Regions from separate parts of the Peribacillus sp. NPDC094092 genome, predicted to be linked through region 1. Evidence: a T-box and tRNA genes for the amino acid it is inferred to sense, from the RefSeq annotation. Region 1 holds a T-box; the other holds one or more tRNA genes.
The links. The T-box of region 1 lies ahead of serS (serine--tRNA ligase). A T-box ahead of a tRNA ligase gene usually reads a tRNA of that ligase, here a tRNA-Ser.
Positions count from the first base shown of each region.

Region 2: it encodes a tRNA-Ser, which carries the amino acid that the T-box ahead of serS (serine--tRNA ligase) is inferred to sense. The anticodon was not compared.

Region 1 is NZ_JBNNUC010000016.1:587-5,868, reverse strand. It holds gene serS (serine--tRNA ligase) at 61-1,338, opposite strand; T-box leader at 1,402-1,626, opposite strand; gene ACQKNS_RS27165 (D-alanyl-D-alanine carboxypeptidase family protein) at 1,696-3,015, opposite strand; gene guaB (inosine 5'-monophosphate dehydrogenase) at 3,189-4,652, opposite strand; gene ACQKNS_RS27155 (YaaC family protein) at 4,764-5,282, shown strand, end outside.
Region 2 is NZ_JBNNUC010000014.1:121-8,541, forward strand. It holds tRNA gene ACQKNS_RS26850 (tRNA-Gly) at 70-143, opposite strand; tRNA gene ACQKNS_RS26855 (tRNA-Pro) at 173-249, opposite strand; tRNA gene ACQKNS_RS26860 (tRNA-Arg) at 257-333, opposite strand; tRNA gene ACQKNS_RS26865 (tRNA-Leu) at 351-436, opposite strand; tRNA gene ACQKNS_RS26870 (tRNA-Leu) at 496-577, opposite strand; tRNA gene ACQKNS_RS26875 (tRNA-Lys) at 587-662, opposite strand; tRNA gene ACQKNS_RS26880 (tRNA-Gln) at 672-746, opposite strand; tRNA gene ACQKNS_RS26885 (tRNA-Asp) at 825-900, opposite strand; tRNA gene ACQKNS_RS26890 (tRNA-Glu) at 919-990, opposite strand; tRNA gene ACQKNS_RS26895 (tRNA-Ser) at 1,008-1,098, opposite strand; tRNA gene ACQKNS_RS26900 (tRNA-Asn) at 1,106-1,180, opposite strand; gene ACQKNS_RS26905 (SprT family protein) at 1,328-1,792, opposite strand; gene cmpA (cortex morphogenetic protein CmpA) at 1,876-1,995, shown strand; gene ACQKNS_RS26915 (Tex family protein) at 2,063-4,246, opposite strand; gene ACQKNS_RS26920 (PP2C family serine/threonine-protein phosphatase) at 4,339-4,950, opposite strand; gene sigB (RNA polymerase sigma factor SigB) at 4,947-5,735, opposite strand; gene rsbW (anti-sigma B factor RsbW) at 5,713-6,186, opposite strand; gene ACQKNS_RS26935 (anti-sigma factor antagonist) at 6,183-6,515, opposite strand; gene ACQKNS_RS26940 (PP2C family protein-serine/threonine phosphatase) at 6,575-7,585, opposite strand; gene ACQKNS_RS26945 (anti-sigma regulatory factor) at 7,595-7,996, opposite strand; gene ACQKNS_RS26950 (STAS domain-containing protein) at 8,000-8,356, opposite strand; gene ACQKNS_RS26955 (RsbT co-antagonist protein RsbRA) at 8,359-8,421, opposite strand, start outside.

The DNA of each region.
Region 1 (5,282 bases):
TTTCAAACTTTGATAAAAAGGGGAATCAGCCACTTTAATCAGAAGCTGATTCCTTTTAACTTACGGTTTAATGACTTCCACACCGCGCATATATGGACGCAATACTTCAGGAATGATAACACTGCCATCTTCCTGCTGATAATTCTCCAATAGGGCAGCGACTGTCCGGCCGATTGCCAGACCTGATCCATTTAGAGTATGGACGTGTTCCGGTTTGCCTTTTGCATCACGTCTGAAGCGGATATTGGCCCGTCTAGCCTGGAATGCTTCAAAGTTACTGCAAGAAGAAATTTCTCGGTACGTTCCATAACTCGGGATCCAGACCTCGATATCATACTTTTTCGCAGCAGTGAATCCAAGATCTCCCGTACACATGCTCAGGACTCGGTATGGAAGGCCTAGCAATTGAAGGACCTTTTCGGCATGGCCTGTGAGATTTTCCAATTCTGCATAAGAATCTTCCGGCTTCACGAACTTCACTAGTTCAACTTTATTGAACTGGTGCTGACGAATTAATCCGCGGGTATCACGACCAGCAGATCCTGCCTCTGAACGGAATGAAGCACTGTATGCCGCATAGCTTATCGGCAGATCATCCGTACTCATGATTTCATCACGATGGAAGTTTGTCACGGGGACTTCAGCTGTAGGAATCAAGAAATAATCATCACTTTCGATACGGAAAGCATCCTCTTCGAATTTTGGCAATTGACCTGTGCCGGTCATGCTTGCACGGTTCACCATATATGGCGGCAGCATCTCTTCATACCCGTGTTCTTCAACATGAAGGTCCAGCATAAAGCTAATTAAAGCACGCTCTAATCGAGCACCAAGGCCCCTATAAAATACAAATCGGCTTCCGGTCACTTTTGCTGCCCGTTCAAAATCCAGGATACCTAGATCTCCAGCTACATCCCAGTGTGGTTTCGGTTCAAACTTGAATTCCGGTAACTCTCCCCATTTACGGATTTCGACATTATCGTCTTCCGTCTCACCAACAGGCACACTTTCATGCGGAATATTCGGAATGGAAAGAAGTAATGTTTCTAACTGTGCTTCCACTTCACGAAGTTCATCATCGAACCCTTTGATACGATCACCAACTTCACGCATTTGGGCAATTAACTGATCTGCATCCTTTTTTTCCCGTTTCAATACAGCCACTTGCTGTGAAACTTCATTTCTTTGGCTTTTCAACTTTTCCGTATCAGCAATCAAAGTCCGACGCTTTACATCCAGTTCCTCGAATTTACCTAAATCGGTCAAATCTTCTCCTCTAAATTGCAATACACGCTTCACTTCTTCAAAATTATTTCTTACATATTTCAAATCCAACATTTTCAGTTCCTCCTTAATAATTTGATGATTTATCAAAGAACGCAAAAAACTCCCGTCCCCTGAAGAAGGGACGAGAGTTAACCCGCGTTGCCACCCTAGTTGAAGGCCTATGAAAAAGGCCTACCACTTATCTCGATAACGGCTTTTAACCGAAAGTATTTACTGGCCCAAAAGGTTTTCCATACTCTGCTCCAGGAGGGATTCACAAAACTCTCACACCGATTTCCACCAGCCATCGGCTCTCTATAGAAAGAAGTACTCGTTACTATTTCCTGTCATCGCTTTCTAATATAATCAGATTGTTTTCCATAATGTACTATAATTTTATACATTACGCAACCGTTTTATACGCGAAACTTAAAACCAGCCTTTTACAGTAGAAGCTACACTGCTCCATACATCACCAAAGAATCCGCCAACCGCTCGCATTGATAATACGAACCAGTTTGCCTTTTCAACAGATTCAGCAGCTACGACGTTAACCTTGACCGGGTCGCCGTTAATGTATCCGTAATCTTCTCCTTTTTTAGGAGTGACTGTGATATAACCTAGCTTTTCACCTTTTTTGATTGGTGCAGTAAGCTTGCCATCATCATTCAATTTGTTTTTATCGATCACTAAATCTGTTTTATAGTTATCTTTCTCACCATTTTCAACAAGTAGCTCGATTGCCTTTTCAGATTGAATCTTAACGTTTTTTTCCTTGCCTTTTACTACTGAAAGCGTTTCTTTCCCTTTCACCTGATAATTGGCTGGAAGGACTTTTTCCTTTTTAAAGGTTGCATAAGCATAGTTCATAAGCTTAGTGCTATCTGCAAAACGTTCGTTTTTATTAGTGGACTTCATAACCACCGTGATATAGCGCTGACCGTCCCGGATAACCGTCCCTGTATGTCCATAACCGGCAAAGTCGGTAGAGCCCGTTTTCAGTCCATCTACGCCTTTATATTCAAATATCAGACCTGGCAACATCCAGTTGAAGTTCGGATATTCTTTTCCATCGCGGAACTTCAATTTAGGAATGCTGGCGATTTCCAGCACTTCCGGATAATCGTTTATTAAACGATAAGCAAGAAGGGCAGTATCTTTTGCTGTCATGATATTTTCACTATCTTCATTACCGGAAGGATATTGCCCTAATAAATCGGAGTTATTCAAACCGCTGGCATTAACGAATTTATGGTGTTTCAAGCCTAATTCCTTTGCTTTTTCGTTCATTAACTTAACGAAGCTCTTTTCACTTCCGGAAACCAACTGTGCTAAAGCTACTGTTGCCGCATTTCCGGAATAGACGGCCATAGCTTGATATAGTTCCTTAACTGTATAATCTTCACCTTCTGTTAACCCAACATTCGATAAATTAGGTGCTTTTGAAAGGTCATGTACGTATTTATTTATTTTAACTTTTTGATCCCAACTGATTTTCCCATTTTCAATTGACTCCATAATGATGTACTCGGTCATCATTTTAGACATGGATGCAATCCCTAACACTTTATCGGCATTTTTTTCATACACGATTTGTCCTGTTTCACCATCAATGATGATGGCTGCTTCTGCTTTTAAACCTAAATTATCAGATTCAGCAACAGCTTCCCCCGGTTGATAGGCAAATTGCGACATAACAAGAACTAAAACAAAAGTGAAAATGAGGGTCATCTTGCTGATTTTTTTCAATTTCCAATACCTCCAACTTTTAAGCTAATCTCTATAACAAAGAAGAAACTTTATGTAATACCCTTGACACCTTGTCTAGTTTATCACAGAAAAAATAAAAAAAATAGACAGAGTAATCGCAGACTCTGTCTATTTTAACAATAAATTTTAATGACGATTATATGTTAAATTCATTACATTGAGTAGTTCGGTGCTTCTTTGGTAATTTGGACATCATGTGGATGGCTTTCCCTTAACCCGGCACCGGTCATTTTGACAAATTGGGAGTTTTCTCTCAATTCTTCCAATGTAGCTGTACCGCAATATCCCATACCTGAACGAATGCCGCCAATCAGTTGGAAAATGGTATCTGAAAGAGGTCCTTTGTATGGAAGGCGCCCTTCGATGCCTTCCGGTACGAATTTCTTGTTATCTTCTTGGAAGTAACGATCTTTAGATCCCTTTTCCATTGCAGCAACAGAACCCATCCCCCGATACACTTTGAAACGGCGACCTTGGAAAATTTCCGTTTCTCCTGGGCTTTCAGTTACACCTGCAAGCATACTGCCAAGCATTACTGCATGTCCGCCTGCCGCCAAGGCTTTAACGATATCACCAGAGTATTTAATTCCGCCATCAGCGATGATCGTTTTACCATGTTTTCTTGCTTCTGTCGCACAATCGTAGACTGCCGTGATTTGTGGAACGCCTACACCAGCTACAACCCTTGTCGTACAGATTGACCCTGGTCCGATTCCCACTTTGACTACATCAGCACCCGCTTCAATCAATGCTTTCGTCCCTTCTGCAGTTGCCACATTACCGGCAATGATCGTCAATTCAGGATATGTCCCGCGGATTTCCTTCACCATTTCAAGGACGCCTTCTGAATGACCGTGTGCAGTATCGAGTACAATTGCATCTACATGGGACTTAACTAGCATTTCCACACGCTTCATTGTATCTTTAGTCACTCCGACTGCAGCACCTGCAAGTAATCTTCCTTGCTTATCTTTCGCCGAATTCGGGAACTCAATGACTTTCTCGATATCCTTGATCGTAATAAGCCCTTTAAGGACTCCATTATCGTCTACAAGGGGAAGCTTTTCAATTTTGTACTTTTGAAGAATCTTCTCTGCTTGTTCCAAGTTAGTTCCCACTGGCGCTGTGACCAGATTCTCTACAGTCATGACACTGGAAATCTTCAAGGAAAAATCGGAAATAAATCGCAAATCACGGTTTGTGATGATACCCACAAGTTTTTGGTCCTCTATATTGTTGACTACAGGAACACCCGAAATGCGATATTTACCCATTAAATGCTCAGCATCAAATACCTGGTGATCCGGCGTTAAGAAAAATGGATCGGTAATAACACCGCTTTCTGAACGTTTTACTTTATCCACCAGTTCAGCTTGTGCTTCAATAGACATATTTTTATGAATGATACCTAATCCGCCTTGACGAGCCATGGCAATTGCCATCTCAGCTTCTGTCACGGTATCCATTCCTGCACTGATGATAGGAAGGTTGAGCTTTAAGTTTTCAGCTAAGCTGACTTGAAGGTTAACATCTTTCGGCAAAACCTCTGATTTCGCTGGAATTAATAGGACATCATCAAAGGTTAAACCTTCTTTTGCAAATTTATTTTCCCACATAATTTTCCCCTCCTGCTTAAAAATATTATTTGTAGGTTATCAATAGGACATACTACTGTCAAGAAGAGAAATAAATGTTTGATTATTCTATTAATTCGGAGGATAGCTGCAATGCCTGAAAACAATGATAATTTCGATAAATATACACCTTTTTTTTCCGCATCTTCCTCACAACTTTTTTTACAAAAATGTTACACGCATGAAAAAATAGCAGAAGCTGAAATAAAAAGTTACGATAATTGTTATCCATTTATTTACCATCTCGAACATGCAAAAACTTATTATAATCAAGCTGCCATTGCACCACTTTCCATACAACCAATCCTTACATTTTATGGATTTGCCCAATTGTTAAAGGCATGTCTGCTCACGATCGATCCCAACTATCCGGAATCAACTTCGATGCTTGCCCATGGGGTTACTACGAGAAAAAAGAAAAAACAACAATATGAATTTTTAAAGGACGAAGTTAAAACGCAAAAGAACGGGCTTTTCACCTGCATTGCCGAGAAGTTATTTCATATCAAGCATCTGGAGGGTGAAAAATTTTCCATGGGAACGCTGATAAAGGAAATCCCGGATATGCAAAACTTTACATGGTCCATTTCCAAGAAAAATTTCGTCGCCATG
Region 2 (8,421 bases), on a different contig from region 1:
TTGATAGTGTGTGCTCACTTAAAATTTAACGTTGGCGCTTTGTTTTGTTCAGTTTTCAAAGAGCAATAATGGAGCGGGTGAAGAGAATCGAACTCTCATCATCAGCTTGGAAGGCTGAGGTTTTACCACTAAACTACACCCGCATTTAATTTTGAATTATTTCCAGAAAGAATGGTCGGGAAGACAGGATTCGAACCTGCGACCCCTTGGTCCCAAACCAAGTGCTCTACCAAGCTGAGCTACTTCCCGTAAAATATGGTGCGCCCGGCGGGAGTCGAACCTACAACCTTCTGATTCGTAGTCAGATGCTCTATCCAATTGAGCTACGGGCGCGATTTCTATGATGTTATTGGTGCGGCCGAGAGGAGTCGAACCTCCACGGGGTTTCCCCCACTAGGCCCTCAACCTAGCGCGTCTGCCATTCCGCCACGACCGCGAAAGCGACTTTGTAAGTCTAACACCTTTTCAACTTGATGTCAAGAAGAAAAATATAAGTGCGGGTGAAGGGACTTGAACCCCCACGCCTTGCGGCGCCAGATCCTAAGTCTGGTGCGTCTGCCAATTCCGCCACACCCGCGAAAATAAATGGTGAGCCATGAAGGATTCGAACCTTCGACCCTCTGATTAAAAGTCAGATGCTCTACCAACTGAGCTAATGGCTCTGAATAAAATGGCTGGGCTAGAAGGGATCGAACCTTCGCATGACGGAATCAAAATCCGTTGCCTTACCGCTTGGCTATAGCCCAATAAAAAATTACTAATTAACAGCCAGGATAATATTATATCACGATAATATTATTTTAGCAAGTGTTTTTTAAAAAAAATGGCGGTCCCGACGGGAATCGAACCCGCGATCTCCTGCGTGACAGGCAGGCATGTTAACCGCTACACCACGGGACCAGCATTATGATAAGAAAGTGACCCATACGGGATTCGAACCCGTGTTACCGCCGTGAAAGGGCGGTGTCTTAACCGCTTGACCAATGGGCCTTGATAAAATGTGTAACTGGCGGAGAAGGAGGGATTTGAACCCTCGCGCCGCTTACGCGACCTACACCCTTAGCAGGGGCGCCTCTTCAGCCTCTTGAGTACTTCCCCAAAAAAATGGCTCCGCAGGTAGGACTCGAACCTACGACCGTTCGGTTAACAGCCGAATGCTCTACCACTGAGCTACTGCGGAATAATGAAAATTGGGTTCCTTTTTTCACGCTCAAGGACCTTAGTGTTTGTCGTTAAGACAAGTTGTTATCTTGTCGACTCTTATGATTATAAAGAGGTTACAACTTAAAGTCAAGAGTTCTTTTGCGTTTTTTTATATTTTTGTAATTCACTCCTTAAACCCTTGGTAAATCAATGATCCACGACATTTACCGCACACGAAACGGGTAGTGTCGATTCGTTTTTTTCTTAAATATACCTGATGACAGTCTTTACATTTATATTGAATAGTATTCATCTTTTTCTTTAATTGGTTAGATGGCAGCGGCTCGCAAAATCTTGGTGCCCCCACTTTTTTGAGTAAATGCTTAAAGTCCGCATCACGATGCTGGTACCCTTTCTTCTCGATGTGCAAATGATAATGACACAATTCATGCTTAATGATTCCAATCATTTCTTCCACACCGCGTTCATCAAGATACTTCTTATTGATTTCTATATTGTGTGAGCGGAGCAAGTATCGTCCCCCTGTTGTTCGGAGGCGCGGATTAAAACTGGCTTTGTGTTTAAAGGCCTTTTTAAAGTCTTTCATCGAAATTTCTTCTACTAGTCTTTGCAATTGCCGATTATCCATTTCCCCCTCCCTTTCTTTGGTAACATGACAACCCATTATAACATAGACTAATAATACAATAGGAAACTAAGGGAGGAAAAGCTATGCCTAATTGGTTCCAGAATCAAATCCGCAAAGCCTTTTATGAAAAGGATTATTATCAAGTGAAGATGTTGAATCAATGTTGGTTTTTTTATCAAAAGAAAGAAAGCCTCAGGGTATAGATTCAACTAATATAAATACATCGCTTCAAAAAAAACCCCTTCTAATATAGAAGGAGCTTACCATAGGCTAGTTTTGATCCTTTGGCTCTAGCATCGTTAAAGATACCCTTTGCTTTTTGGGGTCAACCAGTTCGACCCAAACCGTCACAACATCCCCAACAGCAACTACATCCAATGGGTGTTTTACAAACCGGTTGCTCAGTTTAGAAATATGCACAAGTCCATCCTGTTTGACACCGATGTCCACAAACGCACCGAAATCCACAACATTCCTCACAGTACCTTGTAATTCCATCCCAGTTTGCAGATCCTCCATTTTTAGAACATCCTGCTTAAGCAGTGGTTTTGATAATTCATCGCGAGGATCTCTTCCCGGTTTCATCAAATCATCTATGATATCTTTAATCGTAATTTCCCCAATTTCCAATTCATCGACCAAATCAGCCGGGTTTAGTTTACCTAACTCTTCTTTTAGTGCATCACTGCCTAAATCTTCAGATGCAAATCCCATTTTCTTCAATAATTTATTCACGGCACTATAGTTCTCTGGGTGTATCGCGGTTTGATCCAAAGGTTCATCTCCATTAATGATACGTAAGAACCCTATACATTGTTCATACGTTTTGGCACCAAGCCGGGGAATTTTCTTTAATTCCTTCCTGCTTGAAAACTTCCCTTCCTCTTCCCTTTTCTTCACAATATTTTGAGCAACCGATTTTGATAAACCAGCTACATATTGCAATAGTGACGATGAAGCGGTATTGACATTCACTCCCACTTGGTTAACAGCTGTTTCCACTACAAAGGTGAGGGATTCCGTTAACTTTTTCTGGGACACATCATGTTGATACTGCCCTACCCCCACCGATTGGGGGTCAATCTTAACAAGTTCGGCAAGGGGATCTTGAAGCCTTCTGCCTATCGAGACTGCGCTTCTCTGTTCCACTTGAAGATCCGGAAACTCTTCACGGGCTATATCCGAGGCTGAATACACGCTGGCTCCCGCTTCATTAACGATGATATATGAAATATTCCCTTTCACTTCTTTTATAATATCTGCGATGAATTGCTCTGATTCACGCGATGCCGTTCCATTGCCGATTGCCACGATCTCAACCGAGAACCGCTGAAGTATTTCGATCGTTTTTTCACGGGCAGCATTAAGCTTCGCAGCAGGAGGATGCGGATAGATTACACTGATATCGAGTACCTTTCCGGTTTCATCGATGACAGCTAACTTACACCCGGTCCGGTATGCCGGATCTAAGGCTAGGACCACTTTCCCTTTAAGCGGAGGCTGCAAGAGCAGGTTCCGGAGGTTTTCAGAGAAAATATGGATAGCTTGATCCTCAGCTTTTTCCGTCAGTTCTTTTCTGATTTCCCGTTCTACAGAAGGCATGATCAAACGTTTGAGTCCATCCTCAATCGCAGATTTAAGAACAACTTGGGCTTCGGATTTGTTATTTTTAATGATTTTCCGTTCAAGATGTCCAATGATGATTTCAGTACGAGGATGGATGGAGATTCGTAAGACCTCTTCCTTTTCCCCTCTATTCAGTGCCAGCACGCGATGTGGTACGATTCTTTGAACCGGCTCCTCATATTCATAGTACATCTCGAAGATTTTTTTCTCGTCCTTCTCTTCATTCTTCACAGTTGAAACCACTTTTCCAGCTTTGAAAATTTCAGCCCTTATCCACTTCCTTAATTCTGCATCATCGGAAATATGTTCAGCTATGATATCCTGCGCTCCCGTAATAGCCTCTTCGATAGATGAAACTTCTTTTTCTGCCGATATGAATTCCGCAGCTTTTTCACTGACCCGAGCATGCATATGACATTCCAAAAGCCAATTAGCCAATGGTTCAAGACCCTTTTCTTTAGCGACTGTCGCTTTCGTTCTCCTTTTTTGTTTGAATGGCCTGTATAAATCCTCGACTTCCTGCAATTTTGACGCTTTTTTGATTTGTCTTGTTAATTCTTCCGTCAATTTTCCCTGTTCGGCAATCGAGCGCGTAACTTCCGCTTTCCTCTGGCCAAGGTTTTCTAGATAGTTCCATCTTTCCATAATGGAACGAATCTGCACTTCATCAAGTGAACCCGTCATTTCTTTTCTATACCGCGCAATAAAGGGGACAGTATTACCCTCTTGAAGCATCTGTATGACGTTTTGGACTTGATGATTTTTCAAAGTTAGCTCATTGGATATTTGTTTAATCAATTCTTTTAATGTATCTTCTACAACGATCATTATGTTTACCTCCAACGTTTTGATCTGATATATATAGTCTAGCAAATGAGTGATGAAGTTGCGAATTCCATACAAAAAAGCTTACTTCCGAATTACGGCGAAAGTAAGCTTCCTAAAATGAAAGTTGTATCATCTGCAGTTAATGGACTGCTTTTTAATATACATTGGGCGTTCCTATCAATAGGGACCAGCCTTTTCAAAAAAGATTTAGCTCCCTTAAGTTCTAAACCATCGGAATGAAGAATGAATTTTGCGTTCGGTTCATATTTGTATCTCTGCGTCCTGTATTTTTGTTTCCTTCCTGATAAATACCCTGTAACAGGTAAAGGATAAACGAGTTTATCGTCACTTGGATTATACAGGAAAAAGCGGATGTTACCAACTGAACTGTATACAAATTCATTCTTGTCATAAAAAATCTTCAAAATGGATACGGCTGCTCCCCGCTTATCGACCAAAGCTTGATTGCACACTGCCATTAGTGATTCGACATCCAACTCATGATTGCGTTTAACTTCCTCGATGACTGCATGGGAGGAATCGTAAGCATTTTTCCCGCTGCCCAGACCATCTGCCAGTACACAGACAAAGTATTCTTTCGTATGAAGAAAAAAGTAATCATCACCACAATAAACCATCCCGTTTTTAGACGATTGAGAGACGATGACTTCTATTTTTTCTCCCCTCAGAATATCTTTGATCACTGAATTAACTCCGAGTTTTCTGCATTAATGGCTTCTTGAAGTTTCTTGATCGCACGGCGCTGGAGCCTTGACACATGCATTTGGGAAATCCCAAGTTTATCGCCTGCTTCTTTCTGGCTTAAATTCTCTAAATAAGTATGTTGAATGATCATCTTTTCACGGTCACTCAGCACATGCAGCACCTTTTCAAGTACAAGTCTCTGATTGACCTTTTCAAAACCTTCATCGACATTCCCGAATATATCAAGCAATGTGACAGTACCGCCATCAGAATCCGCCTCAATAGAATGATCCACGGATAAAGCTTGATAGCTTTTTCCCATTTCCATCGCCTCTAAAACTTCTTCTTCAGTCACACCTATACTATCGGCTATTTCATCTATTCTAGGTGAACGATGAAGGGTTGTAGTTAATTCCTCGACGGTCACCCTGATTTTCGGACCAAGTTCCTTAATTCTCCTCGGCACATGGACACTCCATGTTTTGTCACGCAGGAACCTTTTGATTTCACCGATTATGGTAGGGACAGCAAATGCCTCAAAGCTCTTCCCGAAAGATTCATCATATCGCCGAATGGCACCTAACAGACCAATCATGCCGACTTGGGAGATATCCTCCTGAAATGATTTCCCTTTCGCATACTTACGGGAGATTGTTTCAACCAAACTTTTATAATGGATGACTAGATTGCTCTGTGCTTCCTCATCTTGATTCTGCTGGTAAGCTCTAATCCATTCATTTACCTGTTCTTTTTGTGCCTGGTTAGGTTGAGACTGTTTTTGCATCCATCTCCACCTGCTCTCCTTCTAAAAACTTAGTCATAAATACAGTAACCCCATCATGCTGATGAATTTTCACATCATCCATCAGAGTTTCAATAAGGTAAAGACCCAAGCCTCCTTCTCTCAAAAGTTCGACTTTTTGTCCATTTTTGTATGGACCGATTCCTTGACGAACCTCTTCGAAATTACAGCTCTTGCCACTATCAGAAACCATGACCTCCAACCGGTCAGGATAAAGGCCGAAACTTACTTTCACTTCACCTTTTTCAGAATCTTTATATGCATGCTGCACCGCATTTGTACAAGCCTCACTGGTAGCGATTTTCAAATCTTCAATTTCATCATATGCAAATCCCATCCGGCTTCCTATCCCAGAAAGCGTTAAACGAATGACACCGATGAACTCTGGTTTTGCAGGTATTTTCATTTCGATGTAATCATATACTTGACTCATTCTAACCCACCCTCTGTACCACTTTTAATATCAATGATATCTGCAAGACCTGTTATATCAAATAAACGTCGTAGCCTTTCTGATAAGCCGACTAAAGTGAATTCGCCATTATGTGCCCTTACGCTTTTGAAAGCACCGACAAACACCCCAAGCCCCGTACTATCCATATAAGAAACTTCAGTTAAATCAATAGTAATCGAAACATTTTCCTGCTCCGAAATCGGAAATAGTGATTCTCTTAATTTCGGTGCCGTATATGCATCGATTTCACCTTTCAGTTTTACAATAAAATCAGAATTTAATTCATTAACATCTACCGTTATATTCATCAATGACCCACCTCTTCAAATCCTCTTCATTCCTATATCTATACCCAGCAGAAAAGATACTAAACATTTGATTTTAAAATTATTAATGTAAAATCATCCCTCAGTTGGAAGTTCTGCATTTTCTCCAATTGTTTGTATATATTATTCACCATTTCCTGGGCTTGCAAATGCATATTCTTTTTAATGTAGCCAATAAGTGTTTCCCTTTCTATGAACCCATCATTCGTTCGGCACTCCGTTACTCCGTCAGATAATAAAATGATCATGTCTCCAGGTTTCACCGTTTTTTCATATTGGCGATACCTTGTTTTTTTATCGACTCCAAGCAACAAACCCTTTGCATCCAAATCGCTAAAAGTGCCCGTTGCCGCGTCATAGTAAAAACCAGGTTCATGTCCGGCTGAGGCATAGGAAAACTGCCTGTCATGCGGATCATATAAGCCATAGAACATGGTAATGAACATGCTTGGATCCACATTATGCTCCACAACACGGTTCAAACTCTCAAGCACACTATTCGGTTCATGACGATGCTCCGGAAGACTGTCCATCGCATATTTGATCATAGACATGCACAATGCAGCAGGGATCCCTTTACCAATGACATCGGCTATCCCTACCCCTATCCGCTCATTTTCATCTTGGACGAAGTGATAGTAATCCCCATTCATCTGCCTTGCCGGAACACTGATCGCTCCAATTTCAAGAGCTTTGATATCAGGAATCTTCGTTTCCAAAAGAGTATGTTGAACGTTTGCCGCTATCTCGATTTCCGTTTTCAGTTCCTGCTGCTGATGTCTAAGGCTTTGATGTTCACGGTATGCAATGCCGTAGCCCATCATGACTTCTAGCAGAAAATCGAAAGAATCCAATACATTACCCGGTAATTCCGGGTAGAGTTCCATCAAGTTATTTTTATGCATACTGATGATTTCTTCTGGAGATATATTGTATTTGATATGTAGGCGACTAATCTTTTGCCCTTGGTAGAGTGCCTGCTCATTTTGGTCTTTAAGATAAGTAGAAAGCGCCTCATGATACTTTTTCTCCATGTTCTCCCTAATATCCATAGTCCCCCCCTAACGGAGCCATTTCGTAGCGATAATCTTAGTCCCTTCACCTGGTATCGATTCGATATCAAAGTCATCCATTAAACGTTTGGCTCCAGGAAGTCCTGCGCCCAGTCCTCCCGAGGTGGTATATCCATCTTCCATGACTCTGCGGATATCCTCAATTCCCGGCCCTTGGTCCTCTGCAATGATTTTCAATCCTGACTTCCCATTTATATTTAGCTTTTCTATGCTAACACTGCCTTGTCCAGCATATAGGTATATGTTTCGGGCCAATTCGCTAATGGCCGTCGTGATCCTGGCCTGGTCTACAGTACCGAAACCCAACTCTTTAGCGACATTTCTTCCGAGCTGCCTTGCAGCTACGATGTCCCATTCATTTATGATTTTCACGCAGGATTGGAACTCCATTCTTTAATCCCCCAATTCCTGTTGTAATTTCTCCAGGCCTTTCTCTAAATCTAATGCTGTCAGAACATCTTCGAGACTAATTCCCAGTTCAATTAATGTTATGGCAACAGCAGGCTGGATTCCCGTAATTACAACTTTGGCCCCCATAAGCTTAGACATGCTAAAGACATCGCCTAATACCTTTGCGATAAAAGAATCAATAAAGTCTATCGAGGTAATATCTATAACAACGCCATTCGCGCTTGTTTCATGAATCTTATGCAGTAAATCCTCTTGAAATTGAAGGGCTGTCACATCATCCAATTCCCACTGTATAGAGACTAACAAGCAGTCATAAAGCTTTAATATCGGAATCCTCATACTTATCCCTCCACCTTTACGATCTTACGGCTCGTTAATTCCAACGCAACCTCTATCCCTTTTTT